DNA from 4 places in the Mesorhizobium sp. M0040 genome. Region 4 is predicted to be linked to each of the others. Evidence: predicted binding sites of a transcription regulator. Region 4 holds the regulator's gene; each other region holds the start of a gene.
What was found. Region 4 encodes LexA, which represses DNA repair genes until DNA is damaged. Its sites were predicted from a motif close to TGTTCNNNNTGTGTTCNG; they were not measured.

Region 1 (8,058 bases), on a different contig from region 4:
CCCCCCTCCCCGGCCGCTGCGCGGCCACCTCTCCCCCACTTCGTGGGGGCGAGGAACCGGAGCCAAGCCGCTTAATCGGGAAGGTAGATCTCCGCCTTCATAAAGGTCTTCGCACGGCCTGTGATCAGCACGCGATCTCCGGCCAGTTTGCATAGCAAATGCCCGCCGCGCTGCGAGCATTGGAATGCCGACAGATGCGTCTTGCCGAGTTTTTCAGCCCAATAAGGTACCAGCGTCGCATGAATGGAGCCGGTAACCGGATCCTCGGGAATGCCCGCCCCGGGCACGAAGTAACGGGAGACGAAATCGTGGGCTCGCCCAGGCGCGGTAATAACCAGGCCGAGAGAATGAAAACGTCCGATCCTGAGCAGATCGGGAACGAAAGATCGCACGGTTGTCTCGTCGGCAAGCTCGACAAACAGGTTCTCGAAATTGCGGAAGCTCGCAACCGGCCGCTGAGGCAATATCGCTTGCAGCGCCGAGTTCAGCTCTTCCTCGATGGGCTGCGGCGGAAAACAAGGCAGATCGAGCTGATAGCCCCCTTCCCACCGGGAAACCCGCAGCTCGCCGACCCGGGTGGCGAAGGCCATTTCGCCCTGACCATTGTATTCCGTAGCCAGCACATGGGCGGCCGCAAGAGTGGCGTGGCCGCAGAAGTCGACTTCATGGACCGGCGTGAACCAGCGCAAATCCCAACCTTTGCCATTCGGCCGCACAAACGCGGTTTCAGCAAGATTGTTTTCGTTGGCGATGGCCTGCATTACCTGCTCCGACAGCCATTCCTCTAAAAGGAGAACGGCGGCAGGGTTACCCTGGAAGGCCCGTTCGGCAAAGGCATCGACCTGATACATCGTCAGCGTCGGCATATCGGCTCTCAAAGATATCCGCTGGGCGGCGCGCCATTTCGGCCGTGCCGCCCCCGGTGCAGGTTCACGCCGCTTCGAGAGCCGCTTTCACCGCAGCGATCGCGTCTTCGGCCTTCGAGGCGTCCGGGCCGCCGGCCTGAGCCATATCGGGTCGCCCGCCGCCGCCCTGCCCGCCCAATGCCGCGGACGCGACGCGCACCAGATCGATGGCGTTGAAGCGGCCGGCCAGATCATCGGTGACGGCGACGACGACGCTCGCCTTGTTGTCCTCGCCGGCGCCGACAAAGACGACGATGCCGGAGCCGAGCGACTTCTTGCCGGCATCGGCCAACGGCTTAAGATCCTTTGGCGAGACGCCCGATACCGCCTTGCCGAGAAAACCGACACCGGCAATGGTTTCGTTTTCCGCAGGCACACCGGCTGGCGAGCGATCGCCCAGCGCCAGCTTCTTGCGCGCCTCGATCAGCTCCTTTTCGAGCTTCTTGCGTTCGTCCAGCAGCGCCTCGACGCGGGCCGGCACATCGGCCGGCGAAATCTTCAACGCGGCGGCGGCCGCCTTCAACCGCTTGTCCTGTTCGTCGAGATGCTTTCTGGCCGCCTCGCCGGTCAACGCCTCGATGCGGCGCACGCCGGCAGCGACCGCGCTGTCGGACACGATGCGCACCAGGCCGATATCGCCGGTCGCCCTGACATGCGTGCCGCCGCATAGCTCGACCGAATAAGGCCGGTTGGCCTTGGCGCCATGCAAGCCCGTGCCCATCGAAACGACGCGCACTTCATCGCCATATTTCTCGCCAAACAGCGCCATGGCGCCTTCGGCAATGGCGTCGTCGACAGACATCAGCCGCGTGGTTACAGGGCCGTTCTGAACGACGATCTCGTTTGCCATGCGCTCGACCTCTTCGAGCTCGCCAGGCGAGATCGGCTTGTTGTGCGAAATGTCGAAGCGCAGACGCTCGGGCGCGACCAGCGAGCCCTTCTGCGCCACATGGGTACCCAGCACCTCGCGCAGCGCCTCATGGATCAGATGCGTGGCGGAATGGTTCGCGCGCAGCCTGGAGCGACGCGCGTGGTCCACCTTCAGCTCGACGGTCGCGCCCGTCTTGACCGTGCCGTTAGCCACCTTGCCGAGATGGACGAAAAGCCCATCGGCCTTCTTCTGGGTATCGGATATTTCGATCGAGAACCCGTCGCCCGAAATGACGCCGGTGTCGCCCATCTGGCCACCGGACTCGCCATAGAACGGCGTCTGGTTGACAACCACGGCAACGGCGTCACCTTTGCCGGCGCTGTCGACGGTCTTGCCGCCCCTGACCAGCGCTTGGATGAGGCCTTCCGCCTGCTCGGTCTCATAGCCGAGGAACTCGGTGGCGCCGGCGTTCTCGCGCACCGGAAACCATACCGTCTCGGTCGCCACGTCGCCGGAGCCGGCCCAGCTTTTGCGCGCCTCCGCTTTCTGCCGCTCCATCGCCTCGGTGAAGCCGGCAAGGTTGACCGAGATGTTGCGCTGGCGCAGCGCGTCCTGCGTCAGATCGAGCGGAAAGCCATAGGTGTCGTAGAGCTTGAACGCTGTCTCGCCATCCAGCATGTCGCCGGAGGCCAGCTTTTCCGTCGCCTCCGAAAGCAAGCCCAAGCCGCGCACCAGCGTCTTGCGGAAGCGCGTCTCTTCCAGCTTCAGCGTTTCGGTGATCATCTGTTCGCCGCGCACCAGTTCCGGGTAGGCTTGGCCCATCTCGCGGACCAGTGCCGGCACCAGGCGCCACATCAGCGGATCGCGGGCGCCGAGCAACTGCGCGTGGCGCATAGCGCGGCGCATGATGCGACGAAGCACGTAGCCGCGTCCTTCGTTGGACGGCAGCACGCCGTCGGCGACCAGGAAGCAGGACGAACGCAGGTGATCGGCGATGACGCGCAACGATGCGACGGCGTCCGCATCCGGACCTTTGCCAAGCGCCGACGACGCAGCGTCGATCAGGTGGCGGAACAGGTCGGTTTCGAAGACGCTTTCAACCCCTTGCAGGATGGATGCCATGCGCTCGAGGCCCATGCCTGTGTCGATCGACGGACGCGGCAGGTCGACGCGCTCCTCCTTCGTCACCTGTTCGTACTGCATGAACACCAGGTTCCAGAATTCAAGGAAACGGTCGCCATCCTCCTCGGGGCTGCCGGGAGGGCCGCCCCAGATATGCTCGCCACGGTCGATGAATATCTCCGAACACGGCCCGCAAGGTCCAGTGTCGCCCATTGCCCAGAAATTGTCCGAAGTCGCGATGCGGATGATGCGATCGTCCGAAAGGCCGGCGATCTTCTTCCAGTACGAGGCCGCCTCGTCGTCGGTGTGGTAGACGGTGACCAGCAGCTTGTCCTTCTTCAGCCCGAACTCCCTGGTGATCAGGTTCCAGGCAAGCTCTATGGCCCGCTCCTTGAAATAGTCGCCGAAGGAGAAATTGCCGAGCATCTCGAAGAACGTCAGGTGGCGCGCGGTGTAGCCGACATTGTCGAGGTCGTTGTGCTTGCCGCCGGCGCGAACACTCTTCTGGGCAGTCGTGGCGCGCGAATACGGCCGCTTCTCCAGACCGGTGAAAACGTTCTTGAACTGCACCATGCCGGCATTGGTGAACATCAGCGTCGGGTCGTTGCGCGGCACCAGCGGGCTTGACGCGACGACCTCGTGACCTTCCTTGCGAAAATAGTCGAGAAATGCCGACCGGATCTCGTTGACGCCACTCATGAATACTGCCTTTTCGAGAGAACCGCCGGCTGCCGGCGGAAAATAGACATGGCCTTTTAGCGGTCGCACCGCAGCCTGTCCAGAAACACCAAATGGGCTCAAATCCCGGCTTTCACCAGCGCCTTGAAATGCGTCTGCCTCGCCGTCAAACGCGAACCGCCGGCCCTGGGCCGGCGGTTCGAAACGCATCGATTACGCAAACTCAAAATCAAAACATCAAATCGAAACCTGGCTGAGGCTCAGCGAGGCGTCGCCTGCCCTACATCACCCCGGCGTCGTCCTCGAAACCGTCGTCGCTGCTTTCGGAGCCGCCGTTCTCAAGGAATTTCTCAGCGATCAGCCCGGCATTCTGCCGTAGCGCCAGCTCGATCTCGCGCGCCGTGTCGGGATTGTCGCGCAGGAACAGTTTTGCGTTTTCGCGGCCCTGGCCAAGACGCTGCGAATTGTAGGAGAACCAGGCGCCCGACTTTTCGACCACGCCCGCCTTGACGCCGAGATCGACCAGCTCGCCGGTCTTGGAGACGCCCTCGCCATACATGATGTCGAACTCGACCACCTTGAAGGGCGGCGCCAGCTTGTTCTTGACGACCTTGACGCGGGTCTGGTTGCCGACGACCTCGTCGCGATCCTTGACCGAGCCGATGCGGCGGATGTCGAGGCGGACCGAGGCATAGAATTTCAACGCATTGCCGCCGGTCGTCGTCTCGGGCGAACCGAACATGACGCCGATCTTCATGCGGATCTGGTTGATGAAGATGACCATGGTGTTGGAGCGCGAGATCGAGGCGGTGAGCTTGCGCAGTGCCTGGCTCATCAGGCGGGCCTGCAGGCCGGGCAGCGAATCGCCCATCTCGCCTTCGATTTCCGCCCGCGGCGTCAACGCCGCCACCGAATCGACCACCAGCACGTCGATGGCGCCGGAGCGCACCAGCGTGTCGCAGATCTCCAGCGCCTGCTCGCCGGTATCGGGCTGCGAGATCAAAAGGTTTTCGAGATCGACGCCGAGCTTGCGGGCATAGACCGGGTCGAGCGCGTGCTCGGCATCGACGAAGGCGCAGATGCCGCCCTTCTTCTGGGCTTCGGCCACCGTGTGCAGCGCCAGCGTCGTCTTGCCCGAGCTTTCCGGCCCGTAGATCTCGACGATGCGGCCGCGCGGCAGGCCGCCGACGCCAAGCGCGATGTCCAGCCCAAGCGAGCCGGTCGGCACCGTTTCGATCTCGACGACCTGCTCGTTCGCGCCGAGCCGCATGATCGAGCCCTTGCCGAAGGCACGCTCGATTTGCGACAGCGCCGCATCCAGAGCCTTTGATTTGTCCACCGCTTTGTCCTCTACAAGCCGCAAAGAATTCTGAGCCATGATACATCACCCCGTGGTCGTCAATGGAGGCCGGACAATCCCGCAATCCTTAAAAGAATGTACCTCATTTGTTCTCATTTGTCAATGAGCACCAAGGGTTTGAAAAATAACGCATATCCCTATTTGTTCTATTTTTGTTTCGCAATTATTGCTTCCGATGTGTCTCGCCTCGCATGCGGCGCCGTTGCCGTCACCAACCGAATCGGACCCGCGATTGCAGGGTTCCGCCCGGCGACCTAGTCTCCCCCGGGCAACAGCTAAAGGGCATTTTGACGGCATGATCAAATCCCCGACGATCCTGGCCGTGGGCGGCGCCTATATCGAGCGGCGCGGCCGGGTTGCCGGCGCCTTCGTGCCGGCCGCTTCCAACCCCGGCACGATGCGCGAGCATGTCGGCGGTGCCGTCTTCAACGCCTTGCGCTGTGCGGTGCGACGCGGCGCCTCGGCCTCGCTGCTTTCGGTGCGCGGCGGCGATGCCCTTGGCGACACGGTTTTACGCGCCGTCACCGAGGCCGGCATTGCCGACCTGTCGGCGGTGTTCCTCGACCGAGCAACGCCAAGCCATACGATGCTGATCGATAGCGACGGCGGGCTGATCGCCGGCCTTGCCGACATGGTGCTCTACGAGCTGGCGCTTCCCAAGCAGATCCGCCGCGCCAAGGTGCGGGAAGCGATCGGTTCGGCCGACGCGGTGCTGTGCGACGCCAACCTGCCGTCGACCGCGCTGGGGCGGCTGGCGGCACTCGCCGCCGACAAGCCGGTGTTTGCGCTTGCGGTCTCGCCCAATAAGGCGGCGCGGCTGATGCCGGTGCTCGACCGTCTGGCGCTGGCCTTCATGAACCGGCAGGAGGCCGGCGTGCTCGCCGACGTCGGCATCGATGCTGACGATCAAGGCATCGTCGACGGCCTAATACGCGCCGGGCTGAAAAGCGGCGTGATCACCGCCGGCGACGAACCAGTGCTCGGTTTCGACGAATTGAGCGCGTTCTCGATCTCGCCACCGCCGCTACAAAAGCGGACCGATACTGCCGGCGCCGGCGACGCATTGGCAGGCGCCACGATCGCTGCCCTGCTGCGCGGCCTGACGCTACGCGCGGCACTGCGCGAAGGCATTGCCGCAGCTATGCTCGTCGTCGAGAGTGCCGCCTTCACCAGCGCTGGCTTTGCCGAAGCGCTGGCGCTCGTGCCCGAGGCGCGGGACCTGGCATGAAGTGCGGCCCGGAATTGCCGAAGCATGACGCAGCCTATTTGCCGGCGCGCCGTCCTGCCTCGTAGGCGCGGCGTGCCCAGATCGCCATCTCGTCGGGATCGTCGAAGGCGCTGTCGGGAACGCTCCAATAGGGCATCGACACGAGCTTGCCGTGGCGCGAGCCGGTATAGGTCCATTGCCGGCAGCCGGCCGCTTCGAAATCCGGGGCGCTTTCGGCGTCGGCCTTCAGCATCAATTCGCCACGGATGACGATGGCGACGATGACGCCGTCGAAATAGATGCCCTTGCCGCCGAACAGCTTGCGGATGCTGACCGGGCCGAGGCCTTCGAAAAGCTCTTCTATGCGCTCGTTGTCCATGCGGCGATCATGTCACCCGGATTTCCCCTTGTCATCGACGCAACCGGCACCATCCTGACAAGTTCAGAATCAATTTCCTCGGAGTTTTTCATGCCGCTTCTGCTCAAAGGGTCCTGCCGGTGCAATGCCGTGCGTTTCGAGGTGGAAAGCCACACGCCGGTGCCGTTCATGCTGTGCTACTGCTCGATCTGCCGCAAGCAGCAGGGCGGCGGCGGTTTTGCCATCAATCTCGGCGCCGATTACGAAACGCTGAAAATCCAGGGCAAGCGCCATCTCGGCGTCTACCGCGCCGAGATCGAGGACGACGAGCACCCGCAACGCGAGACCTCGACGGGCGAGCGGAACTTCTGCACGAAATGCGGGACGGCACTCTGGCTCTACGATCCGACCTGGCCGGAGCTGGTGCATCCGTTTGCCTCGGCGATCGACACAGACCTGCCGAAACCGCCGGAGAAGGTGCATCTGATGCTGAAATACAAGGCGAACTGGGTCGAGCCCGACATCGGCAAGGGTGACAAGGTGTTCGACGTCTACCCGGAGGAGTCGATCGCAGACTGGCACAAGCGAACGGGGATGTGGGTGGATTAGCTTCGGCAGTCCCCCTCATCCGGCCCTTCGGGCCACCTTCTCCCCGCTGGGGAGAAGAGACTGGCTCAACCGTTCGCGACCTCTTCTCCCCTCGGGGAGAAGGTGGCCGCGAAGCGGCCGGATGAGGGGGTCTCGCGAAATCCTACTAAGGAAAAGAAAATTCTCAGGCCGAAGCGCGTGCTTCGGCCAGTGCCTTCAGATCAGCCGGCTTCAATTCGACCGATTCGCCGCAGCCGCAGGCCGAGCTCTGGTTCGGATTGCGGAAGGTGAAGCCGGTGCGCAGCGTCGTCTGCTCGAAATCCATCTCGGTGCCGAACAGGAAAAGGGCCGCCTCCGGCGCGACATAGACATGGGCGCCGTCACGCTCGATATGGTCGTCCTTGGTATTGGGTTCGGTCACCAGATCGACCGTATATTCCATGCCGGCGCAGCCGCCCTTCTTGATGCCAAGGCGAATGCCATGCGCATTCTCACGGGTCGCAACGATCTCGCGAACCCGGTCGGCGGCCTTTTCGGTCATCGTGATGACGGCGAAGCGTCCCATGTTTTCCTTCTCCATGCGCGCAGGTTCAAGGCCTGCCGAATGATTCCTCACCTAAAATGGTGAAGTTTTGTACCCGGCGCAAGTGCGCCAGCCTCTGGCTGGTCGGATGCTAGTACCACCCAACCGCCACCTGCGCCTCTTCCGACATGCGGTCGGGCGACCAGGGCGGGTCGAAGGTCATGTTGACCTCGACGCCGGAGACGCCTTCGACGGCGCCGACGGCGTTTTCGACCCAGCCCGGCATTTCGCCAGCCACCGGGCAGCCCGGCGCGGTCAGCGTCATGTCGATCTTGACCGAGCGGTCGTCCTCGATGTCGATCTTGTAGACCAGGCCGAGCTCATAGATGTCGGCCGGGATTTCCGGGTCATAGACCGTCTTCAGCGCCGAGACGATGTCGTCGGTC
Region 2 (8,058 bases), on a different contig from region 4:
ACCCCTTCTCGGCTCGCCATATCGGCCCGGGCCTCCATGACGTCAGAGCCATGCTGGCGACGATCGGCGTTCCTTCGGTCGAAACCCTGATCAGCCAGGCAGTGCCGAAGTCGATCCGGCTCGACCGGCCGCTGGCCCTGCCCGCCCCCGCAAGCGAAGCGGAAGCGCTGACCGAGCTCGCGGCGACGATGGCAAAGAACACGGTGCTGAAGAGCTTCATCGGTGCCGGGTATCATGGCGTCCACGTGCCGCCGGTGATCCAGCGCAACCTGTTCGAGAACCCGGCCTGGTATACGGCTTACACGCCTTACCAAGCCGAGATCAGCCAGGGCCGGCTGGAAATGCTGTTCAACTTCCAGACGCTGGTGACAGAACTGACCGGCCTGCCGGTGGCGTCGGCCTCGCTGCTCGACGAGGCGACGGCGGTGGCCGAAGCTGTCGGCATTGCGCTGCGCCATCATCGCGACAAGCGCACCAAGGTGGCACTGGCCGGCACGCCGCACCCGCAGACGCTGGACGTCGTGCGCACCCGCGCCGAGCCGCTCGGCATCGAGGTCGACGGCGAGGTGATCGACGACAACACCGCCGCCCTGCTGGTCTCCTGGCCCGATACATTCGGCGTCTACGGCGACCACAAGGCAGCGATCGACAGGGCCCGTGCTGCCGGCGCGCTGGTCGTCTTCATCGCCGACCCGCTTGGCCTGACGCTGACCGATGCGCCGGCCAGGCTTGGCGCCGACATCGCCGTCGGCCCGATGCAACGTTTTGGCGTGCCGATGGGCTTTGGCGGGCCGCACGCCGCCTATTGCGCCGTCTCCGACAGGCTGACGCGGCTGATGCCCGGCCGGCTCGTTGGCCAGTCGACGGATAGCAAGGGCCGTCCCGGTTATCGCCTCGCGTTGCAGACACGCGAGCAGCATATCCGCCGCGACAAGGCGACGTCCAACATCTGCACCGCACAGGCGCTGCTCGCCAATATGGCGACGGCCTATGCGATCTGGCATGGCCCTGCCGGGCTGCAGGCGATTGCCGGCCGCATCCACACGCTGGCCAACCGCCTGGCTGCCGGCCTCAAGGCAGCGGGCGTTTCGGTGCTCGGCGACAGCCGCTTCGACGCTGTGACCGTGGAAATGAAGGGCAGAGCCGGCGCGATTGCCGCCGCCGCAGAAAAGACCGGCCGGCTGCTGCGCGTCATCGACGCCGACCATGTCGGCATCAGCTTCGACGAGACCTCCACCGAAGCCGATCTGGAGGCAATCGCAGCGCTTTTCGGCGCCAAGGCCGGCGTTGCCGCCGGCAGTTCCATGCCCGGAAAAACGCGCGGCAAGGAGTTCCTCACCCAGCCCGTCTTCCGCGAAAACCACTCGGAAACCGACATGATGCGCTTCCTGCGCCGGCTGGCCGACAAGGACCTGGCGCTCGACCGCGCCATGATCCCGCTCGGCTCCTGCACCATGAAGCTCAACGCCGCCGCCGAAATGATGCCGGTGAGCTGGCCTGATGTCGCCAACCTGCATCCCTTCGCCCCGGCAAACCATTCGACAGGCTATCGCGCCATGATCGAGGAGCTGGAAGGCTGGCTGGCGGAGATCACCGGCTTCGACGCGGTGACCCTGCAGCCCAATGCCGGCAGCCAGGGCGAATATGCCGGGCTGCTCGCCATTCGCGGCTATCATCTGTCGCGCGGCGAGGGCCATCGCACCGTCTGCCTGATCCCGTCCTCGGCGCATGGCACCAATCCGGCAAGTGCGGCCATGGCCGGCATGAGCATCGTCGTCGTGCGCTGCACCGAGGACGGCAATATCGATACGGCCGACCTGCAGGCCAAGGCGGCCGAGCATGCGCACAACCTTGCGGCGCTGATGTTCACCTATCCTTCGACGCATGGCGTCTTCGAGGAAGGCGCGCGCGACCTTTGTGCCCTCGTCCACAGCCATGGCGGCCAGGTCTATTTCGACGGCGCCAACCTCAACGCGCTGGTCGGCCTCGCCCGTCCCGGCGATATCGGCGCCGATGTCTGCCACATGAACCTGCACAAGACCTTCTGCATCCCGCATGGCGGCGGCGGCCCCGGTGTCGGCCCGATCGGCGTCAAGGCGCATCTGAAGCCATATCTGCCCGGCCACGTCACCGAAGGCTCGGCCCATGCCGTGGCGGCGGCACCGTTCGGCAGTGCCTCCATCCTGCCGATCACCTGGATGTATATCCGCATGATGGGCGCTTCCGGCCTGAAGCAGGCGACCGAGACGGCGATCATCTCCGCCAACTATGTGGCGACGCGTCTCGGCGAGCATTTCCCCCTGCTTTACAAAGGGCGCAACGGACGCGTTGCGCATGAATGCATCCTCGACACCCGCGTGCTCAAAGACAGCGCCGGCATCAGCGTCGACGATATCGCCAAGCGGCTGATCGACTATGGCTTCCATGCACCGACCATGTCGTTCCCGGTGGCCGGCACACTGATGGTGGAGCCGACCGAGTCCGAGCCCAAGCGCGAGCTGGATCGCTTCTGCGAGGCCATGATCGCCATAGCCGGCGAGGCAGCCAAGGTGGCGAAGGGCGAATGGCCGTTGGGCGACAATCCTCTGGTCAACGCGCCACACACCGCCGCCGAGGCATTGGCCGGCCAGTGGACCCATCCCTATACGCGTCTGGAGGCGGCCTACCCCGCCGGCGATGCCGACACGGCGGCAAAATACTGGCCGCCGGTGTCGCGCATCGACAATGTCGCCGGCGACCGCAACCTTGTCTGCTCCTGCCCGCCGCTGTCGGAATATCTGGGTGCGGCGGAATAGATCATGATCCCGAAAGTGGAATCCGGTTTTCGGACAAGATCATGGGGTCTAACAAGAAGATAGAAACCTCAATCAGGCAGAACGCAAGGCCGGCCCGTCGGCCTTGCTCGCCCGGTCCCGGACGACGACGCGATTTCGCCCGGCGCGCTTTGCCGCATAGAGTGCTGCGTCGGCTTCGGCCAGCACATCGTCGAGACCGGTGCCGTTTGTTCCGCCAAAGCCGATGCCGCCGCTGACTGTGCTTCGCAACGGACCGAGTTGGGTGGCCACGACTTCCGTGCCGAAGGCGACGCTGATCTTGCTCGCAATGTCATAGGCCTTCTCTTCCGTCATCCGCGACATGACGAGCACGAATTCCTCGCCGCCCAACCGGAAGGCGTCGACGCCGGTCCGGGCGTATTTCCTGACGACGGCGGCAAAGCGGCACAGAACCTGGTCGCCGACCGGGTGACCAAATACGTCGTTCGTCCTCTTGAAATGGTCGAGGTCGAACATGGCAACGGACATGAACGGACCGAAGACCCGCTCGCCGTAGAGTGCCGTCAACGCCCGCCGATTCATCAGCCCGGTCAATGGATCGGTCATCGTCTCGGCCTTCAATTCGATCTGCGCCTGCAAATGGTGCAGGGAGAGCGTCAATGCGCCGAGCCCGGTCATGCAGGCGACGGCCACGACGGAATTCACCCGCTCGGCCCAATTGTCGGGCGCAACACCCAGCACCCATTGGCCCTTGACCAGCAGGACCGCGCCGCAAAGTCCGAACGACAGGGCACAGACGCCGCTCAGGAACGAGACGACCAGCAATATCCGGCGATCGTGACCACCCTCAATCCAGAACATCGCCCCGATGAGCGAGAGCAGCGCCGTTACCGTTGCGTAGGTGACAATAAAGCCGACACCATCAAATCCGAGATACGTCGCGCCTGTGCAAACAGCCATCGCAACCAAGGTCGGCAAGATGGCGCGCCTGTAGTCGCCTATGCCGAGATATTGCATGGCCGACAGGCAGATAATCAGGAAACCGAGGCTGAGAAGCGCAAGCACGATCTGGCAAAGCCAGGCGCTTGGATCCCTGGTGTAATGCCAGAACAACACGACATGTGCGACCAGCACGAGAATGCCGCACGCCACCGTCAGCACAAAGCGTGCCTGTGGCGCGGTGAACCAGATCGCAAACATGGTGATGCTAAGGCCCGTGCCCGACAGCGCCGCCGCGAGCAGGAGCGAACTGTAATCCAACATGCTTAAGCGACAGCCTCTTGAGGGTTCCGCTGCATTCTAGGTCAGCGACAGTCCGCAAATACCGTTTTTTCAGCCAATCTTGCGGCGTAACCTTCGGACAGGGTTTACAAAGCGTCGATGCTCCAGGCTTCGACCCCATTTCCGCCGCTTGGTTGTCGAATGGTTTTGCAGTAAGAGGCCCTATCCTCGAACGTAACAGGAACCTCCGTCGCCTGCCCGCGAAAAGCGTGGCAGTATCGGGTGGTGATTCGCAGCATCGGAATCCAGGACCGGCATGGACGACAATAACGATCTTTTCGCCAAATTGGACAAGCAGCCGCAACCGGCTCGCGCCGCCGCGCGCCCGGCCGACCCGCTGGTGCAGGCGGCGAAGCGGCCGGCGCCCCGCGACGCCAGCGAGAGCTACAGTGCCGCCGATATCGAAGTGCTGGAGGGGCTGGAGCCGGTGCGCCGCCGCCCGGGCATGTACATTGGCGGCACCGACGACAAGGCGATGCACCATCTGTTCGCCGAGGTCATCGACAATTCGATGGACGAGGCGGTCGCCGGCCATGCGACCTTCATCGATGTCGAGCTTTCCGCCGACGGATACCTGTCCGTAACCGACAACGGCCGCGGCATTCCGGTCGATCCGCACCCGAAATTCAAGAAGCCGGCGCTCGAACTCATCATGACGACGCTGCATTCAGGCGGCAAGTTCGACAGCAAGGTTTACGAGACGTCCGGCGGCCTGCACGGTGTGGGCGTTTCCGTGGTCAACGCGCTGTCCGACCATCTCGAGGTCGAGGTCGCGATTGGGCGCAAGCTCTATCGCCAGCGCTTCTCGCGAGGCGTTCCGGTGACCGGCCTGGAGCAGCTCGGCGAGGTGCACAACCGCCGCGGCACGAAGATCCGCTTCCATCCAGACGAGCAGATTTTCGGCAAGGGTGCTGCTTTCGAGCCGGCGCGGCTCTACCGCATGGCGCGGTCAAAGGCCTATCTGTTCGGCGGTGTCGAAATCCGCTGGACCTGCGATCCGTCGCTGATCAAGGAAAAGGACACGACGCCGGCCAAGGCAGAATTCCATTTTCCGGGCGGCCTCAAGGACTATCTGAAAGCCTCGCTCGGCGACGAATTCCAGGTGACCCGTGAAATGTTTGCCGGCAAGAGCGAGAAGCAGGGCGGCCACGGTTCGCTCGAATGGGCGGTGACCTGGTTCGGCGGCGACGGTTTTATCAATTCCTATTGCAACACCATTCCGACCGCCGAAGGCGGCACGCATGAGGCCGGCTTCCGCAACGTCCTGACGCGCGGCTTGCGCGCTTATGCCGACCTGGTCGGCAACAAGCGCGCTTCGATCGTCACTTCCGAGGATGTGATGATCTCGGCGGCGGGCATGCTGTCGGTGTTCATCCGCGAACCGGAATTCGTCGGCCAGACCAAGGACAGGCTGGCGACGATCGAGGCGATCCGCATCGTCGAAAGCGCTATCCGCGACCCGTTCGACCACTGGCTGGCCGACAATCCGCAGGAAGCTTCGAAACTGCTCGAATGGGTGATCGCCCGCGCCGACGAGCGGGTGCGCCGCCGCCAGGAAAAGGAAGTGTCGCGCAAGAGTGCGGTGCGCAAGCTGCGCCTGCCCGGCAAGCTCGCCGACTGCACGCAGAATGCCGCCGCCGGTGCCGAGCTGTTCATCGTCGAGGGCGATTCGGCCGGCGGTTCGGCAAAGCAGGCGCGCGACCGCGCCAGCCAGGCGGTGCTGCCCCTGCGCGGCAAGATCCTCAACGTCGCCAGCGCCGGCAACGACAAGCTTGCCGCCAACCAGCAGATATCCGACCTCATCCAGGCGCTTGGCTGCGGCACGCGCTCGAGATATCGCGACGAGGACCTGCGTTACGACCGGGTCATCATCATGACCGATGCCGACGTCGACGGCGCCCATATCGCCTCGCTGCTGATCACCTTTTTCTACCAGGAGATGCCAAGCCTGGTCCGCGGCGGCCATCTCTATCTGGCGGTGCCGCCGCTTTATTCGATCCGGCAAGGCGGCAAGGTCGCCTATGCCCGCAACGACGCGCACAAGGACGAACTCCTGCGCACCGAATTCACCGGGCGCGGCAAGGTCGAAATCGGCCGCTTCAAGGGGCTGGGCGAAATGATGGCCGCCCAGCTCAAGGAAACCACCATGGACCCGAAAAAGCGCACACTGCTGCGGGTCGACGTTATCGATGCCGAGGCGGCGACCAAGGACGCGGTCGACGCATTGATGGGGACCAAGCCCGAGGCCCGTTTCCGGTTCATCCAGGAACGCGCGGAATTCGCCGAGACGGAAGTGCTGGATATCTGAGCTCCCGCCGCTAGCTTGGCCTTCTGGGCTGGAGACGAGCACTTGACCTGGGCGCGGCTGAAGGACGATATCGGCACGCGGATCGCTGGCCTGACGCGGCCGACGCGCTCGGACTGGATCTTTGCCCTGCGCACCGTTTCGGCCGGCCTCATCGCGATTTTGGCCGCCTATGCGCTGAAGCTCGACCACCCGCAATGGGCGATGATGACGGTGTTCATCGTCGCACAGCCGGTCGCCGGCATGGTGCTGGCGAAGGGGTTTTATCGTCTCCTCGGCACGCTTGCCGGCGCGCTGGCGGCGATCGGCATTACCACTGTTTTCGATGCCAACCCGTGGTTGCTGGTTGCAGTTCTTGCCGTCTGGATCGGCATCTGCTCGCTGGTCTCGTCGCTGCTACGCAATCCGGAAGCCTATGGCGCGGCGCTTGCCGGCTACACCGCGATGATCATCGGCCTGCCGGCTTTCGGCCAGCCGCACCTCGTCATCGATCTCGCCGTGGCGCGCTGCGCGGAAATCGTGCTTGGTATCGTCTGCGCTGCGCTGACCAGCCGGCTGATCCTGCCGAAACTGGCCGCCGACGCCATCATCTCAAGACTGAAACGCAGCATTCTCGACCTGGCGGCCTATGCGGACGGCGCTTTTTCCGGCGGTGATGCGGAAAAGCTTGCCGGGCTGCACCGCAAGCTGATCGGCGACGTCCAGACGCTCGGCGAGATGCGCACCTACGCAAGGCTGGAGGGGCCGAGCCTCGCCACCCGCGCCTATCCGGTCCGGCGTACCATCGGCCAGCTTCTGTCGGCCCTGTCAGCGGCGCGTGCGCTGCATGCCCACGCCGCCGCGCCGAAGAATGCAGCCCTCATCCCCGTTCGCGCCGAGTTGCAGGCCGTTGTCGGCGAACTGGTAGCCAAGCCGGGCGCGCTGGACGATACGGCGCCCTGGGTGGCGCGGCTCGACGCAATCGCCGGCAAGGCGCGGCAGATGCCTGACATCGCGGCCGGGCAAGACATTAACTGGGCTGGCACTGTCACACGCCTGACCATTGCCGCCGACTTCGCCGAGGCAATGCAGCAAGTGCTGCGCGGCCTGGATGCACTGCGCTCTCCCCCGTCTCGTGCCAGTCGCGAACGGCGGCAGCCAGCGCTGGTGGTGCACCGCGATTACCGTGCGGCATCGCGCAATGCCGTGCGCGCAGCAATCGCCACGCTCCTGGTCGCCGGCTTCTGGCTGGCGACGAAATGGTCGGACGCGACCGGCACGGTCATTCTGGTCGCCGTCGTCTCCAGCTTGTTCGCCGCGCGCGCCGATCCGATCCGGTCGGCATGGAACTTCTTCGAGGGCACGTTGCTCGCCCTGCCGTTCGCGTTTGTGGTCGGGCAGATAGCACTTCCAGCGCTGCCGGGCTTTGGCTGGTTCGCGGTTTTCGTCGTCCCGATCCTGGTGCCAGCGGCACTGGGCATGGCCAATCCGCGCTACGTCGGCGTGGCAACGGCCTTTGCCATCAATTTCCTCGCCTTCCTCAGCCCACATCAGGTCATGACCTACGATCCGGAGCCGTTCCTCGCCAATTCGGCAGCGGTCCTTGTCGGCATTCTTCTGGCGATCGGCGTCTTCGCCGTCGTGCTGCCCGCCGACCCCTGGGTTACAGTCAACCGCATCCTGCAAACCATGCGCGAAGATCTTGCACGCCTTTGCCTG
Region 3 (8,058 bases), on a different contig from region 4:
TCCCTTTCTGGCGCATGCGCACAGGAATATCCTTCGTTGCGCGAATTATGCAGACACCTCATCAGGCCGTTCCCTATTAGGGCTTGACACTGGCGGCTTTCATGAGTCGCGCCGTAGCTTCACTCTCGCTTTCCACGAAACGCACAAACTCGGGCTGCGTCATGCTCATTGGCTCGCCTCCGTGTTTAGCGATCCACTCGCGCAGGTCCGGTCCAGTGAGCACGCGCCCGATGTCGTTCGAAAGCTTCTCAACCACGCCGGTCGGAGAGCCAGCCGGCGCCCACATTCCATACCAGATCGGGAAGTCGAAGCTGACGACGCTCGCCTCCGCGATTGTCGGTACCTCCGGGAGCAAGGTCGAGCGCCGAGCGGTACTCACGCCTAGCGCAACGAGTGTGCCGTCGTGAATGTGGGGCAGGGCAAGAGAGATTGGCACCAAATAGTAAGTGAAGCGCATCGCTATCGCGTTGGCGATCGTATCGGCGTTCGAATCATTCGGCGAGGGAGGCACATGCAGCGCCTTGATTCCCGCCGCTTGATTGAATTTCTCGACTCCAACATGTGTGCCGGTGCCTATACCGGTGGATCCAAATTTGAGCTCACCTGGCTTCGCCCTCGCCGCCGCAATGAGTCCGCCGACGGTGGTGACACCAGTCGCCTTGCCTGCCACGAGTACGTAGGCTTGCCTCGTGAGCGGAATGATCGGAATGAAATCCTTCAACGGGTCATACGGGAGGTCTTTCAAGAGCGCCGCACTGTATGCCTGAGCGTTGGTGTTTATCAGCAGCGTGTAGCCGTCGGCCGGTGACTTCGCGACCTGGGCAGGGCCCGCAGTGGCTCCCGCACCTGGGATGTTCTCCACTGTCACCGGTTGGCCCCACAGCTCAGAAAGCTTCGGGGCCAGGGCGCGGGCCAACAGATCAGGCCCGCCGCCCGCCCCGAACGGCTCAATGATGCGTACCGGCTTGGCCGGATAGTCTCGTGCGGACGCGGCCAGATTTGTTGCGCTTCTCATCGTGTCCTCATGTGCCTCGGCACAGCCAACGAGAAATAGCAAAGAGCAACGCAATTGATCGAAGCGTCAGTCCCATAAGATTTCTCCTTGTGTGACTCAAAAAGCTACCTACTGGTATCGGCCCAACATAGCCTAACATAAGAATCCGGCTTGGGATTCCCTTCGGCGAAAGCGAATGCGAGTCTGGCGCGTGCGCACAGGAATATCCTTCACCGTTTCGCCGACCGATCGCCAGCGACTGATGGCTGTCGTAAAAGACCGCAATGCGCCGCAAAAGCATGTTTGGCGCGCCGAAATCATCCTGTTGAGCGCCAACGGCGTCGGCACCGTCGAGACCATGCGGCAGACCGGCAAGTCCAAGACCTGCGTGTGGCGCTGGCAGGAACGCTTTGCCGAGGAAGGCCTCGAAGGGCTGTTGCGCGACAAGACGCGACCTTGCAAGCGATTGTACCCTATTTGTTCTGGGGGTGCCAGACAATTTTCCACATGCCTCACACCCCGGTGACAAACCCGTCCAGCACGCGTTTCTGGCCGGCCTTGTCGAAGTCGATGGTCAGCTTGTTGCCTTCGATGGCGGAAATGTTGCCGTTGCCGAATTTCTGGTGGAAGACGCGGTCGCCGACGCTGAAGGGGGACGGCGTGTCGGCGACGGATTTGGCGACCAGCTCGCCGTCGATTGTGCGCCCCTTGACCGAGGTGCGGCCGGCGCCGTAGCCGGAGTCGGTTTCGCCGTAGCCGATGCGCTCGACCTGGTGGCCGGAGCGCGTGCCCCAATTGCGGTCGGTCGCCTCGGTGCGGTTGGCTTGAGCACGCTGCCAGCCCGGCGTCGCATAGGTGCTGGAGAAAGCGCCGGATTTCTCGGCGCCGTTATTGCCGCCGATGTTGTCGAAGCGCGATGCTCCATAGGGGTTCTGCCTGCCTGCCCCTTGGCCGCCACGACCGGAGGCGAACGAGCCGCCACCATAGGCATTGCCGTAGCCGCCATAGGAGTTGCCGCTCTCGGAAACTTCGACATGGGCTTCCGGCAGTTCGTCGAGGAAGCGCGACGGGATGGTTGACTGCCAGAGGCCGTGGATGCGGCGGTTGGAGACGAACCAGATGTGCAGGTTCTTCTTGGCGCGGGTCAGGCCGACATAGGCGAGGCGGCGTTCCTCCTCCAGCCCGGAGCGGCCACCCTCGTCGAGGGAACGCTGGTGCGGAAAAAGACCTTCCTCCCAACCAGGGAGAAAAACGGTTTCGAATTCGAGGCCCTTGGCCGAATGCAGCGTCATGATGTTGACGGCGTCGAGCTCGGCGTTCTGCTCGGCGTCCATCACCAGCGCGACATGTTCGAGGAAGGAGCGCAGCGATTCATACTCCTCCATGGAGCGGATCAACTCCTTGAGGTTCTCGAGGCGGCCGGGCGCTTCAACCGAGCGGTCGTTCTTCCACATGTCGGTGTAGCCGCTCTCCTCCAGAATGGTCTCGGCGAGCTCGGTGTGCGGCGTGGTTTCCAGCGCCTTCTGCCAGCGCTCGAAATTGGCCGATACCTCGCGCAGTGCGGCGCGCGGCTTCGGCTTCAGCTCGTCGCTTTCGGCGAGTTTTGCCGCCGCCTCCAACATCGGGATGCGCAGCGCCCGTGCGGTGTCGTGGATCTGGCGGATGGTGGCCTCGCCAAGGCCGCGCTTCGGCACGTTGACGATGCGCTCGAAGGCGAGGTCGTCGGCGCCTTGTGCGACGACGCGGAAGAAGGCCAGCGCATCGCGGATTTCGAGGCGCTCGTAGAAGCGCGGGCCGCCAATGACGCGGTAGTTGAGGCCGAGCGTGACGAAGCGGTCCTCGAATTCGCGCATCTGGAAGGACGCGCGGACGAGGATCGCCATGTCGTTGAGATTGTGCTTCTGGCGCTGGTAGGCCTCGATGGTCTCGCCGACGGCGCGGGCCTCCTCTTCGGAATCCCAGGCGGCATGGACATGCACCTTCTCGTCGTCCTCGGCGATCTTTTCGGTGAACAGCGTCTTGCCGAAGCGGCCCTCATTGTGGGCGATGAGGTGGGAGGCGGTGCCGAGGATGTGCGCGGTCGAGCGATAGTTGCGCTCCAGCCGGATGATGGTGGCGCCGGGAAAATCCTTGTCGAAGCGCAGGATGTTGTCGACCTCGGCGCCGCGCCAGCCATAGATCGACTGGTCGTCGTCGCCGACGCAGCAGATATTTACGGTGGACAGGCGCGGGCTTTCCTCCCCCTTGAGGGGAGGGTGGCCGGGCGAAGCCCGGTCGGGTGGGGTCCGTGCGGCAGTGCTCGACCTACCGGCGGCAGTGCTCGACGCTCTAGCGGTGCCTTCTGCGGCAACCCCCTCCGCCCGCTTCGCGGGCACCTCCCCCTCAAGGGGGGAGGATTGCGGCCGCTGCGCCAGCAGCCGCAGCCACATGTACTGGGCGGTGTTGGTGTCCTGATACTCGTCAACGAGGATGTAGCGAAAGCGCTTGTGGTATTCCTTCAGCACGTCCGGATTGGCGCGGAAGATGCGGATCGGATGGCACAGGAGATCGCCGAAGTCGCAAGCGTTCAGCGTTTTCAGCCGCTCCTGATAGGCCTTGTAGAGCTCGCGGCCCTTGCCGTTGGCGAAGGCACGGGCATCGCCCTCGGGGATGTCGGCGGGGCCAAGGCCCTTGTTCTTCCAGCCGTCGATCATCTGGGCGAACTGCTTGGCCGGCCAGCGCTTGTCGTCCAGCCCTTCGGCCTGGATAAGCTGCTTGATCAGGCGCACCACGTCGTCGGTGTCGAGAATGGTGAAGTCGGATTTGAGCCCGGCCAGCTCGGCATGTCGGCGCAGCAGCTTCACTCCAATCGAGTGGAAGGTGCCGAGCCACGGCATGCCCTCGACATTGCCTTCGCCGATCAACAGGCCGATGCGCTGCTTCATCTCGCGCGCCGCCTTGTTGGTGAAGGTGACGGCGAGGATCTGCGAGGGGAAAGCCTTGCCGGTGGCAAGGATGTGGGCGATGCGGGTGGTCAGGACGCGCGTTTTGCCAGTGCCGGCGCCGGCCAGCACCAGCACCGGGCCTTCGGTGGTTTCCACCGCCAGCCGCTGCTCGGGGTTGAGGCCGTTGAGATAATCGGGCGCGTTGTTCTGGTTGCTGCGGGCAGCCATGGCGCGCGCGGCAATGCCCGACGGGGCCACGGGCCGCGCGTTCGGTTCGTCAAAAAAGGGCATGTCTTCCGAAAAGCCGGACATCTCCCCCCGAATGTAGTGATTCGGCAGCGAAAGGCCAGAAGTGTCTCCGTTTTGTTCTCTGTCCAGTCGGTAGACTCACAATCTGAATGGGTCTGCTAACCAAAACGCCGGGCTTGCGATGGGCCGGCACCGTAAAACGCCGAGCTTGCTTGACAGGGGAAGCGGGCCGGAGAAAGTTGCGTGGGGGCAGGAACGCAATGCGGGGTTGCCCATGGACGCGTCGCGGAGCGCACCAGTCGAAGGAGCACCGTCTTGGCTGTGGTCATCACCTCCCTGATCCTTTTCCTCATCGGCCTGGCGATTGGCGGCGGCGGCATCTGGCTCGTGACGCTGGGCGGCAGCTGGTACTACGTCATCGTCGGTCTAGCTTTCCTTGTCGCGGCCTGGCTGCTCTACAGGCGCAGATCCACGGCGCTGTGGCTCTACGCGGCGATCGTGCTCGGCACGCTCGCCTGGGCGGTCTGGGAGACCGGCTTCGACTGGTGGGAGCTCGGCCCGCGCGGCGGCATCATCGTGCTTGTCGCGCTATGGCTGTTGACGCCATGGGCGCGGCGCGGGCTTACCGGTCCCGACGGACGCGCGCCGCTGATCCTCGCCGTGCTGGCCTCGCTTGCGGTCGCCGGCTATTCGATGACGACCGATCCAAAGGATATTGCGGGTGAACTCAACACCGACAAGGTGACGCCGACGGCCGATCTCGGCGGCAACGTGCCGGCTGGCGAATGGCACTATTACGGTCGCACGCAATATGGCCAGCGCTATTCGCCGCTCGACCAGATCACCGCCGAAAACGTTGCCAATCTGCAGCCGGCCTGGACCTATCGCACCGGCGACGTGAAAGGGCCCGACGACATCGGCGAGACGACCTATCAGGTGACGCCGCTAAAAATCGGCGACACGCTCTACATCTGCACGCCGCATAATTTCGCCATCGCCATCGATGCCGCGAGCGGTAAGGAGAAATGGCGCTTCGATCCGCAGGTCAAGCTCAACAAGGACCGCCAGCACCAGACCTGCCGCGGCGTGTCCTATTATGCCGATGCCAAGGTCGCCGCCGGCCAGCCCTGCGCCACACGCATCTACCTGCCGACATCCGACGCCCGGCTGATCGCGCTCGATGCGGCGAATGGCCAGGTCTGCCCGACTTTCGCCGAAGGCGGCACGCTGAACCTGCTCGCCAACATGCCATATCCGAAGCCGGGCTATTATTATTCGACCTCGGCGCCGCTGATCGTCGCCAACAAGATCATCGTCGGCGGCGCGGTCAACGACAATTATTCGACGCAGGAGCCGTCCGGGGTCATCCGTGCCTACGATGCCGACACCGGCGCGCTGTTGTGGAATTGGGATTCCGGCAATCCGGATCAGACGACGCCGCTGCCGCCGGACCAGACCTACACCAACAACTCACCCAACATGTGGTCGACGGCGAGCGTCGACGAGAAGCTCGGGCTGCTTTATGTGCCGCTCGGCAACAAGACGCCGGACCAACTCGGTGCCGGACGCAGTGCCAATGACGAGAAATTCTCCTCTTCGATCACCGCGCTCGATCTCAACAGCGGACAATTGCGCTGGGTGCGGCAGACCGTGCACCACGATCTCTGGGACATGGACGTGCCGGCGCAGCCGACGCTGGTCGACATCACCACGGAAAGTGGCGTGGTGCCGGCGCTGGTCGGGCCGACCAAGCAGGGCGACCTCTATGTGCTCGACCGGCGCAGCGGCGAGCCGATCGTTCCGGTCAAGGAAGTGCCGGCGCCGGGCGGCGCGATCGAAGGCGACCATACCTCGCCGACGCAGCCGGTCTCGGACCTGAGCTTCAGTCCGAAACCGCTGACCGGCGCGGACATGTGGGGCATTACCATGTTCGACCAGTTGGCCTGCCGGATCGAGCTTCGGAAGTTGCGCTATGAGGGCCGCTATACGCCGCCGTCGCTGCAGGGCTCGCTGATCTACCCCGGCAATTTCGGCACCTTCAACTGGGGCGGCGTGGCAGTCGATCCGGTCCGGCAGGTGATGTTCGGCATGCCGACATACCTGGCGTTCATCTCCAAGCTGGTGCCGCGCGCCGACGTGCCGCCGCCCGGCGACACCAAGGGCAGCGAACAGGGCCTGAACCGCAATGACGGTGCGCCTTACGCAGTCATATTGAAGCCGTTCCTGTCGCCGCTCGGCATTCCCTGCCAGGCGCCGCCCTGGGGCTATGTGGCGGGTGCCGACCTTCGGACCGGAAAGATCGTCTACAAGCATCGCAACGGCACCGTCTACGACATGACGCCATTGCCGCTGCCATTCAAGGTCGGCGTGCCCGGCATTGGCGGGCCGATGATCACTGCCGGCGGCGTCGCCTTCCTCGGTGCGGCGGTCGATGACTATGTGCGCGCTTATGACCTGACAACCGGCAAACAGCTCTGGCAGGCGCGGCTGCCGGCGGGCGGGCAGTCGACACCGATGACCTACACGGTAGCCGACGGGCGCCAGTTGGTCGTCATCGTTGCCGGCGGCCACGGCTCGGTCGGTACCAAGCCGGGCGACTATGTGATGGCCTATACGCTGCCGAAATAGAGAAGTTCCTTCAGAGCCCGAGATGCCCTTTCAGGTCGGGTACCGATGCAAGTACCTCACTGGTCAGCTGCGGGCCGGCGGCTGTCTCGGCCTGCTGGACCAGCATCGTGCCGGCCTGGCTGATCTGTGCGAGCGTAAGGCCTGATGCCTTGAGTATGGCGACCCCGTTGATCAGCGCGCCGGTCTTTTCGCCGAGAGCGCCACCGAGCGCGCCCTCCAGCGAGGACAGGAGGCCACCACCGGAAGCCGCGCCGGGAGCCATGACATCATATTGCTTGGCCAGGGCGTCGGCTCCCGGGATCTTGGCGAAGAAGCTGGACAGAGTCGTGCCTTCCGCCTCGTGTTCGAGCACCAAGAAAATCGTGCCGGCGATCTTTTCCGTCAAAGCCTGGTTGAGACCGGATTTCTGGGAGACGGTGTTGATGATGTCCTGAACGTCCATGACCTTTCCTCAGGCTTTGGTGTTTGCGGCCGGGTGCCGGTTGGCGCGGATCTTGATCAACGATCGTTTGAATGCGGTGAAGGCAGTGAACCGCAGCGCCAGCAAAGCCATAGCGGCGAGGGCGAACCCACTTGCCAGAAGCGGGGAGGGAAAGGTCATGGGCGTAATTCCTTCGTCGTCAATCAGGCATTCTTTTCCCGCCAAATGGCCATTCTCGTTCGCCAAATGGCCCGAGTAAGGCATAGCCCTTCTTTTTACATCGTGGTGCGTGCATTTAGCATTGCCACAAAGGACCAAAATTTAACGACAGTGCGGCGCGCGGCATCACGGCCTCGTGCAGGGACTTATGGCAGCCTCACTCAGCCGTGACTGGACCAGGCAAGCTTCGGCTCTATGTTGCCGCAGGGGGCGCCGACGAGGAGCGCGCCATGACAACACCTGCCGGACCCACTGCCGCCGAGCCTGTCATTACCCAGGCGATGATCGATGCCTATGACGAATACACGCACCTGACGCTCGACCGGCGGCGCTTCATGGAGCAGTTGACCAGGCTTGCCGGATCGGGTGCGGCAGCTGCCGCGATCGCGCCGCTGCTGGCGGCGAACTCGGCCCAGGCGGCAATCGTGGCGGAAGACGATCCGCGTGTGAAAGGCGAGGACATCAGCTATCCCGGCAGCGCCGGCGAGATGAAGGGCTATCTGGTCAAGCCGGCGGACCAGACCGGCAAGCTTGGCACCGTCATCGTGGTGCACGAGAACAGGGGTCTCAACCCGCATATTCGCGATGTGGCGCGGCGCGTTGCGCTGGAAGGGTTCGTGGCG
Region 4 (8,058 bases):
GGCAGGCGTCGCATGACAATAATAGGCCTTGCCCATACGAACGAGCTCCTCGGCCACCTCGCGATGGCGCGGCGCGCGCTCGAACTGCGAGACAGGCGCGCCGTCCCAGGTGAGTCCGAGCCAGGAAAGTCCGTCGAGAATGGCTGCCGTCGCCGCATCCGTCGACCGCTCACGGTCGGTATCCTCTATACGCAGCAGCATCGTGCCGCCCGTATGCTTGGCGTACAGCCAGTTGAACAGCGCCGTGCGCGCGCCGCCAATGTGCAGATAGCCGGTGGGCGAGGGGGCAAAACGGGTGACGACCTTATCGGGCATGGAACTCTCAGGCGGGCGAAGGAAGTGGGTTTGCGGACTTTCGCGCGTTGCGCGTTCATGTAGCATAGGAGGTCGAGGGCGCAAGGGGCAGACCCGATGGCTGTGCGAGGCCGAGGTGCGGGCGAGGGCGAGGACGCGGTCAACGGCGTCAGCGAACGCTTGCTGTTTGCTGCTCCCCCGCCTGTCCTGCCGGCACCGGCATTGCTACCCGCTCCGCGCTTCGATGCTCCGTCGCTGCCGGCCAGCGACCCAGCAACGGTTCTCGTGCCCGCGGGCGAGCCCATCGTACGCCTGCCCAGGCGTTTCCGCCTCCCGTCACCGTCCCGTATCCGCAACAGCGTAACCTCGGCAGCCGGCCTGGAACTCGACCGCGGCATCGCCTTCCTGCTGGTGCCGGTGTTCCTCGCATGCGGGGTGGTCGTATATTTCGGGCTGTCGGTGGAGCCGGCCTTTCCACAGCCGATCGCAATCGCGCTCCTCGCGGCCCTTTGTGCCGTCGTCTCGCGGTCATGGCCCAGGACGCGCCTGTGCTTCATGGTGGCGCTGCTCTGCGCGCTTGGCGTACTTGCCGCCAAGTTCGAGACATGGCGTGTCGGAACGCATATGCTCGGTTCCGAAATCTCGACGCGGCTGACGGGTCGCGTCGTATCGTACGAGCCCATGGCGAGCGGCCGCATCAGGCTGACAATCGATGTGATCTCAACCGCCAGGCCGACACTGCGCTACATGCCGGAACGGGTCCGCGTTTCGGCGATGAAGATACCGGCTGCGCTGACCGCCGGTTCCGAGATCACCGGCTATGTGCGGCTGCTGCCGCCGACCGGCCCGGTGCGGCCCGACAGCTATGATTTCTCCTTCGACAGCTATTTCGCCGGTATCGGCGGCAGCGGCTTTTTTCTCGGCAATCCGAAAGTCGTGTCGTCGGGCAGCATGCCGCTTGCCGCGCAGCTTTCTTCCGCGATCGAAGACGCGCGCGAATCCATCGCCGACCATATCCGCAGCCGCATCGGCGGCGCCGAGGGCGAGATTGCTGCTGCGCTGATCGTTGGCGTGCGCGCCGGCATTCCCGAGGAGATCAACGAAGCGATGCGGCGCACCGGCATCTACCACATCATCTCCATCTCGGGGCTGCATATGGCGTTGGTCGCCGGCACCATCATGGCGCTGCTACGGGGTGCCTTTGCGCTGTTTCCCGATTTCTCATCGCGACGGCCGGTCAAGAAATATGCCGCGGCCGCCGCGCTTTTTTCGATTGCGGCCTACCTCGTCTTTTCCGGCATTGTCGTGGCGGCCGAACGCAGCTTCATCATGCTGGCGGTGATGCTTATCGCCGTGCTGTTCGACCGGGCCGCGCTCACCATGCGCAACCTGGCGATCTCGGCCATCGCGGTCATCCTGGTGTCGCCGCACGAGGTGGTCGGTCCGAGTTTCCAGATGTCCTTCGCCGCGACGGCGGCCCTTGTCGGCGCCTATGCAGGCTGGTCCGATTACCGCGCCGGCAGGGCCACCACGCCGCCGCCGCGGCGGTCGCCGCTACGCTTTGCCACTCGAAAGGTCCTGCTGGGCATGTGCGGTCTGGCGATGACCTCGATCATTGCAGGGAGCGCCACGGCGCTTTTCGCCATATGGCATTTCCAGCGCGTGGCGCCGCTCAGCCTGTTCGCCAATCTGGCCATCATGCCCATCGTCTCACTGGTCGTCATGCCTTTCGCCGTGCTCAGTGCGCTGGCGATGCCGTTCGGCGCGGATGGCCCTTTCCTCTATGTCATGGGCAAGGGGCTGACGGCGATGATCGCCCTGTCCGGGTGGATCTCGGAGCGCTCGCCGATCGATGCGGTCGGGCTGATTTCGCTGAGATCCGTCCTTCTGGTGACGATCGCCCTCGTCATTGCCAGCATGGCGACGACCCGGTTGCGGCTGGCGGCACTTCCTTTTGCGCTCGCCGGCTTGCTGACGACAACGCAGACACGCATACCCGACGTATTGGTCTCGGAGGACGCACGGCTGGTCGCGCTGCCGATCGGCAGCGGTGAACTCGCGGTCAACCGGGCACGCCCGAATGAGTTCACCATCGACAACTGGAAACGCGCGCTCACATCAGAGGCTATCGTCGCGCCGGAAACACCTGGAAAGAACGACCCGCAATTCGACATTGCCGATCCGGCCGACCTACCGCCGGGCATGCCGTTCATTTGCACGGACGGCCTCTGCCTTGCCAGGCATCCATCCGGCGCGATCATCGCGCAAGCCAAGGACCGCGATACTGCGCGGCCAGCCTGCGCCTTTGCCAGCTTGATCGTCATCGACGACGCCACCGCCCATAACCCCTGCTACTACGACCGGCTGGTCCTCGTCGTCACCAAACGGCAACTGGCGCGCGCGGGAAGTGCCGCCGTCTACTTCGATCCACAAGCGGCAACGCGCGCCGAAATCCGTTTCGCGGTCGAAAAATCATACCGGCCCTGGCACGTGCAGCGGAAATTTTCACGCGCGACGCGCGGCCTGCCCCCATACCGCAGGGCCGACAATCCAAAAGCCGGCGCCAAGGGCGCAACTCAGTAGCGGCGGATCAGCCCAACGAGCTTGCCCTGCACCTTGACCCTGTCTGGTCCGAAGATGCGCGTCTCGTAGGCTGGATTGGCGGCTTCCAGGGCGATCGAGGCGCCCTTGCGGCGGAACCGCTTCAGCGTCGCTTCCTCCTCGTCGACCAGTGCCACCACGATCTCACCGGGGCTCGCCGTATCGGCATTGCGGATGATCACCGTGTCGCCGTCGAAAATGCCGGCCTCGATCATCGAGTCGCCTTTGACCTCGAGCGCATAATGCTCGCCGCCCATGATCATATCCGGCGGCACCGAAATCGAATGCGTCTGGTGCTGGATGGCGTCGATCGGCACACCGGCGGCGATGCGGCCCATCACCGGGATCGAAACGGCGGCGACGACATCGTCGTCATTTCCGGCTGCGGGCACGCGCGACGATGTCGGCTTGCCTTGCCGAGGACCGCCTTGCCCAAGACTGCCCTGGATGACACTCGGCGAGAACTTGCGTGCCGCATTGAGGCCGGGGGCGATCGAGTCAGGCAGGCGCAGCACCTCCAGCGCACGGGCCCGGTTGGGCAAACGGCGAATGAAGCCGCGCTCCTCCAGCGCCGTAATCAGCCGGTGGATTCCGGATTTGGAAGCCAGGTCGAGCGCTTCCTTCATCTCGTCGAAGGAAGGCGGGATACCGCTTTCCTTCAACCTTTCGTGGATGAACATAAGCAGTTCGTGTTGTTTGCGTGTCAGCATAGCGACCCCCAACAGAATCAGAAAAACAAACCCAGAACAAACACTATCTGTTCCAGTTGTGTTCCGCAACTGTTTAAAGTTTAATGAATGCGTTAAGGCTCGGGAAACAAACGACGTGCCCTACCGGCGTACCGCATTTTCATCGCCGCGAGCCTCATCGCCTTGATTCTGCTTTCGTTTGCGCCCTTCTGGCCTCCTAGAAGGCGGCACTGGCATCGGCCGTCGGTTGGTAAAAGGCACGGAATTGAACCGTATCGACTGTGCGGTTTGGTCAATGCACCGTGAACGAAACGAACTCAAAACGCCAACCTCGGGTTAAGTCCCGGTTTCCATCGCCTGGTCAGGCTGCTTCTCGCCGCTGGAGCCTTGCTGCGCGCAACCAGGTAATGGAAGAACAGTCGACGCGTGTCCGGCCTTGCGTTGGATCTTGGGGGAGCAGACAAATCATGACAGGAATTCCCGATCTCGTGGCCATAAAGGCGATGGATGCCGCGGATCCGCTGCGCGCGATGCGCGACCGCTTTGTGTTGCCGCAAGGAGTGATCTATCTCGACGGCAATTCGCTAGGAGCTGCTTCACGTGCCGCTTTCGATGAACTGCACAAGGCCGCGACCGAAGAATGGTCGCATGATCTCATCCGCGCATGGAACACGGCCGGCTGGTTCAACATGCCGCTTGAACTTGGCGACCAGCTCGGGCGCCTGATCGGTGCCGCGGCCGGCCAGACGGTGGTCTGCGACACGACATCGGTCAACATCTACAAGCTGCTGCACGCCGCCATGGCCATGCGACCGGAGCGGCAGGTCATCGTCGCCGAGGGCGATAGTTTTCCGACGGACCTCTACATGGCTGAGGGTGTGGTTTCGACGCGAAAAGATACGCTGCTGCGCCTCTCGGGGGTCGACGCGCCGACCATCGAAGAGCTGATCGACGAACGCACCGCCGTGGTGCTGGTCAACCACGTCAACTACAAGTCGGGCGAACTGCGCGACATGCCGGCGCTGACGCGCAGGGCTCAGGAAGCCGGGGCGATGATCGTCTGGGATCTCTGCCACACCGCCGGCGCGATGCCAGTCGAGCTCGACAAGGCAAACGCCGATTTTGCCGTTGGCTGCACCTACAAATATCTGAATGGCGGCCCGGGCGCGCCTGCCTTCATCTATGCGGCTGAGCGGCATCTTTCCGACATCCAGCAGCCGCTCACCGGCTGGTGGGGCCATGCACGGCCCTTCGCCTTCGAGCCAGGCTATGCGGCCGGCACCGGCATCCGCCGGTTTCTGTGCGGCACGCAGCCGGTCCTGTCGATGCGCACGCTGAAGGGCGCGCTCGACATCTGGAACGATGTCGACATGACGGCGGTGCGCAAGAAGAGCATCGCGCTGGCGGATCTGTTCATCGAGCTTGTCGAGGCAAAGTGCGGCACTTACGGGCTCACGCTCGAAAGCACGCGCGATGGGGAAAAACGCGGCAGCCAGATTTCATTCATGCATGAGCATGGCTACCAGGTCATGCGCGCGCTGATCGAACGTGGCGTGATCGGCGATTTTCGCGCGCCATCGACCATGCGCTTCGGCTTCACCCCGCTCTATGTCGGCTATGCCGATGTCTGGCAGGCCGTCAAAGTGCTTGAGGACATCCTGCGCACCCGTGCGTGGAAGGATGCGCGCTTCGCCATCAAAGCAGCTGTCACTTGAGATTGATGCGAGAGCTGGAATCGTGAGGCTGGCGACGATGCGCCGCGCGATGCTCACGGCTACGTTGCAAGGCCATATGCCAGGGAGGGCGCAGGGTGTTCGAACGTCACATTGCCGATTGGGACAACGCCTATGCCAACGGCGCCAACATAGCCGGCAGCGATCGCTGGCCGGCGGCCTGGATCGAGCCCGCGCGGGTTTTCCGCGACGTGCTTTCGACCGAGGGCAGGGCGCGGCTCGACATGGCCTATGGCGACAACCCACGCAACCGGCTCGATCTTTTCCTGCCGGCCATCAAGCCCAAGGGACTCGTGGTGTTCGTTCATGGCGGCTACTGGATGGAATTCGACAAAAATTTCTGGTCGCATCTTGCCACTGGCCCTGTTGATCGCGGCTATGCGGTGGCGATGCCGTCCTACACGCTCTGTCCGCAGATACGCATTGGCGGCATCGTCAAGGAAGTCGGCGCGGCGATCGGCAAGGCGGCGGCGATGGTCCCAGGGCCGCTGATGCTGACCGGACACTCGGCCGGCGGCCATCTTGTTAGCCGGATGGTTACGGCGACGACGCCGCTGGCGCCCGAAGTGGTCCGGCGCGTTCGTCACGTGGTGTCGATCTCGGGGGTGCATGATTTGCGCCCCATCATGCGCACCGGCATGAACGAGACGATCGCGATCGATGAGGCCGAGGCGCAGGCCGAAAGCCCGGTGCTGCTGCGCCCGATGGACAAGGCCCGCCTGACCTGCTGGGCCGGCGGCGGCGAGCGCGCCGAATTCCTGCGTCAGAGCGCGTTGCTGGCCAACATCTGGATCGGCCTGGGTACCGCGACCAGCTCGGTGGTCGAGCCTGACCGGCATCATTTCAACATCATCGACGGTTTGGCCGATCCAGACCATCCGCTGACCCGGACCTTGATCTCGGAGTGAGGCAGGTTCAGCGTAACATCAGCACGTCGCAGGGGGAGCCCGCCGCTGCAGCAGGTGCGAACGGCGCGCGAACGATCAGCCCGTTGGCATCGGCCAGCATTTTCAGCATCGAGGAGTCCTGGATGCCGAACGGCGTCGCCACGAGCGTACCGGCGTCATCTATGACAACAGCCCGCACATAATCTTGCCTGAGATCGTTGGCCGGCATGGCAGCACCGAGCCGTGCCCGACGTATATCCTGCTGAAAGGCGCGGCCGCCGAGCCGCGCCAGCAGCGGCTTCAGGAAGAGCTGAGTGCAGACCAGGCTTGCCACCGGATTGCCGGGCAGGCCGATGCAGCGAATGTCTCCCAGCCGCCCGAACATCAGTGGCTTGCCCGGCCGCATGGCGATCTTCCAGAAATCGAGCGTCATGCCTTGCCCGGTCAGCACGTCATGGACGAAGTCGTGGTCACCGACCGAGGCACCGCCCAGCGTGACGATGACGTTCGCGCCAGCCTTCACGGCCTTTTCAACCAGCGCAGCGATCGCCTCCCTGCGGTCCGGCGCGATGCCAAGGTCGAGCGCGCGCGCACCGACCGACTGTGCGGCAGCGGCGACACCATAGGCGTTGGAGGAGATGATCTGGTCGGGGCCAAGATCGCTGCCCGGCGGCAGCAATTCGTCGCCGGTGGCGATGATGGCGACCAGCGGCCGTTTGACCACGCGCACCTCGGGGTGATTGGCCGATGCCGCCAGCGACAAGGCTGCCGGGTCGAGCAGGCGGCCTTTGGGCAGCAGGACATCGCCCTTGGCGAAATCGAGCCCGAGGCGGCGGATGTTGCGCCCCTGCACCGTCGGTTCCGTCACTTCGACGCTGCCGCCACCGAGATCGCGGACGTTCTCCTGGATGACGATAGTGTCGGCGCCTTCGGGAAGCGGCGCGCCGGTAAAGATGCGCACGGCCTGCCGCTGCTGCACCGTTCCGGCAAAGCCGCGTCCGGCCGGCGCCATGCCGACCACCGAAAGCCTTGCCGGTACGGACGCGATATCGGCCGCCCGCACGGCATAGCCGTCCATGGCGGAGGCGTTGAACGGCGGCTGGGTGCGGAGCGCCACAACCGGCTCCGCCAGCACGCGGTCGGCGGCATCCAGCAGTGCGACGCGTTCGCCCGGCAGCGCTGCTGCGCCGTCCAGCAGGCGCTCGAGCGCCTCGGCAACTGGGACCAGCGCCATTAGCGGCCTGCCTCGGTGGCCCCGTCTCCGGTGATCTTGTAGTCGCCGGATTTGCCGCCGGTCTTTTCAACCAGCCTGATGCCGGAGATGACCATGGCGCGGTCGACCGCCTTGGCCATGTCGTAGATGGTCAGGCAAGCGACCGAGACGGCACTCAGAGCCTCCATCTCAACGCCGGTCTTGCCGGTGACGCGGGTCAATGCTGTCACCTTCAGGCCGGGCAGCGCGGCGTCCGCCTCGATATCGACAGATATCCTGGTCAGCAGCAGCGGATGGCAAAGCGGGATCAGTTCATGCGTCTTCTTGGCCGCCATGATGCCGGCAATGCGCGCGGTGCCCAGCACGTCACCCTTCTTGGCGTCGCCGGCGAGGATCATGTCCAGCGTCTCGGGCCGCATCGCGACAAAACCTTCTGCGACTGCAGTGCGCACCGTCTCAGCCTTGTCGCCGACATCGACCATGTTGGCTTCGCCCTGCGCTCCAAGATGGGTGAGGGCGGCCGCCATCCTCAAACGGCCTCTGCCGGCGCCTTGCCCGTCAACAGCAGGCGCGTTGCCGCGGCCACGTCCTGCTGGCGCATCAGGCTCTCGCCGACCAGGAAAGTCGCAATGCCGCTCTGC

Region 1: the regulator LexA is predicted to act here: its motif matches at 5,079-5,096, upstream of recA (recombinase RecA).
Region 2: the regulator LexA is predicted to act here: its motif matches at 4,224-4,241, upstream of parE (DNA topoisomerase IV subunit B).
Region 3: the regulator LexA is predicted to act here: its motif matches at 4,272-4,289, upstream of NKJ91_RS17160 (ATP-dependent helicase).

What each region holds. Positions count from the first base shown of each region.
Region 1 is NZ_JAMYVA010000064.1:59-8,116, forward strand. It holds gene NKJ91_RS30040 (PhzF family phenazine biosynthesis protein) at 72-866, opposite strand; gene alaS (alanine--tRNA ligase) at 931-3,597, opposite strand; gene recA (recombinase RecA) at 3,857-4,954, opposite strand; gene NKJ91_RS30055 (PfkB family carbohydrate kinase) at 5,232-6,164, shown strand; gene NKJ91_RS30060 (TfoX/Sxy family protein) at 6,199-6,522, opposite strand; gene NKJ91_RS30065 (GFA family protein) at 6,613-7,110, shown strand; gene sufA (Fe-S cluster assembly scaffold SufA) at 7,274-7,654, opposite strand; gene NKJ91_RS30075 (SUF system Fe-S cluster assembly protein) at 7,764-8,058, opposite strand, start outside.
Region 2 is NZ_JAMYVA010000003.1:8,555-16,612, forward strand. It holds gene gcvP (aminomethyl-transferring glycine dehydrogenase) at 1-2,795, shown strand, start outside; gene NKJ91_RS03350 (GGDEF domain-containing protein) at 2,868-4,037, opposite strand; gene parE (DNA topoisomerase IV subunit B) at 4,312-6,363, shown strand; gene NKJ91_RS03360 (FUSC family protein) at 6,406-8,058, shown strand, end outside.
Region 3 is NZ_JAMYVA010000017.1:83,487-91,544, reverse strand. It holds gene NKJ91_RS17170 (Bug family tripartite tricarboxylate transporter substrate binding protein) at 77-1,015, opposite strand; partial or broken gene NKJ91_RS17165 (helix-turn-helix domain-containing protein) at 1,206-1,451, shown strand; gene NKJ91_RS17160 (ATP-dependent helicase) at 1,507-4,230, opposite strand; gene NKJ91_RS17155 (glucose/quinate/shikimate family membrane-bound PQQ-dependent dehydrogenase) at 4,483-6,795, shown strand; gene NKJ91_RS17150 (hypothetical protein) at 6,806-7,237, opposite strand; gene NKJ91_RS17145 (hypothetical protein) at 7,247-7,441, opposite strand; gene NKJ91_RS17140 (dienelactone hydrolase family protein) at 7,666-8,058, shown strand, end outside.
Region 4 is NZ_JAMYVA010000051.1:3,642-11,699, forward strand. It holds gene gltX (glutamate--tRNA ligase) at 1-315, opposite strand, end outside; gene NKJ91_RS27990 (ComEC/Rec2 family competence protein) at 412-2,877, shown strand; gene lexA (transcriptional repressor LexA) at 2,871-3,605, opposite strand; gene kynU (kynureninase) at 4,052-5,299, shown strand; gene NKJ91_RS28005 (hormone-sensitive lipase) at 5,395-6,225, shown strand; gene NKJ91_RS28010 (molybdopterin molybdotransferase MoeA) at 6,233-7,438, opposite strand; gene moaC (cyclic pyranopterin monophosphate synthase MoaC) at 7,438-7,944, opposite strand; gene trpC (indole-3-glycerol phosphate synthase TrpC) at 7,947-8,058, opposite strand, start outside.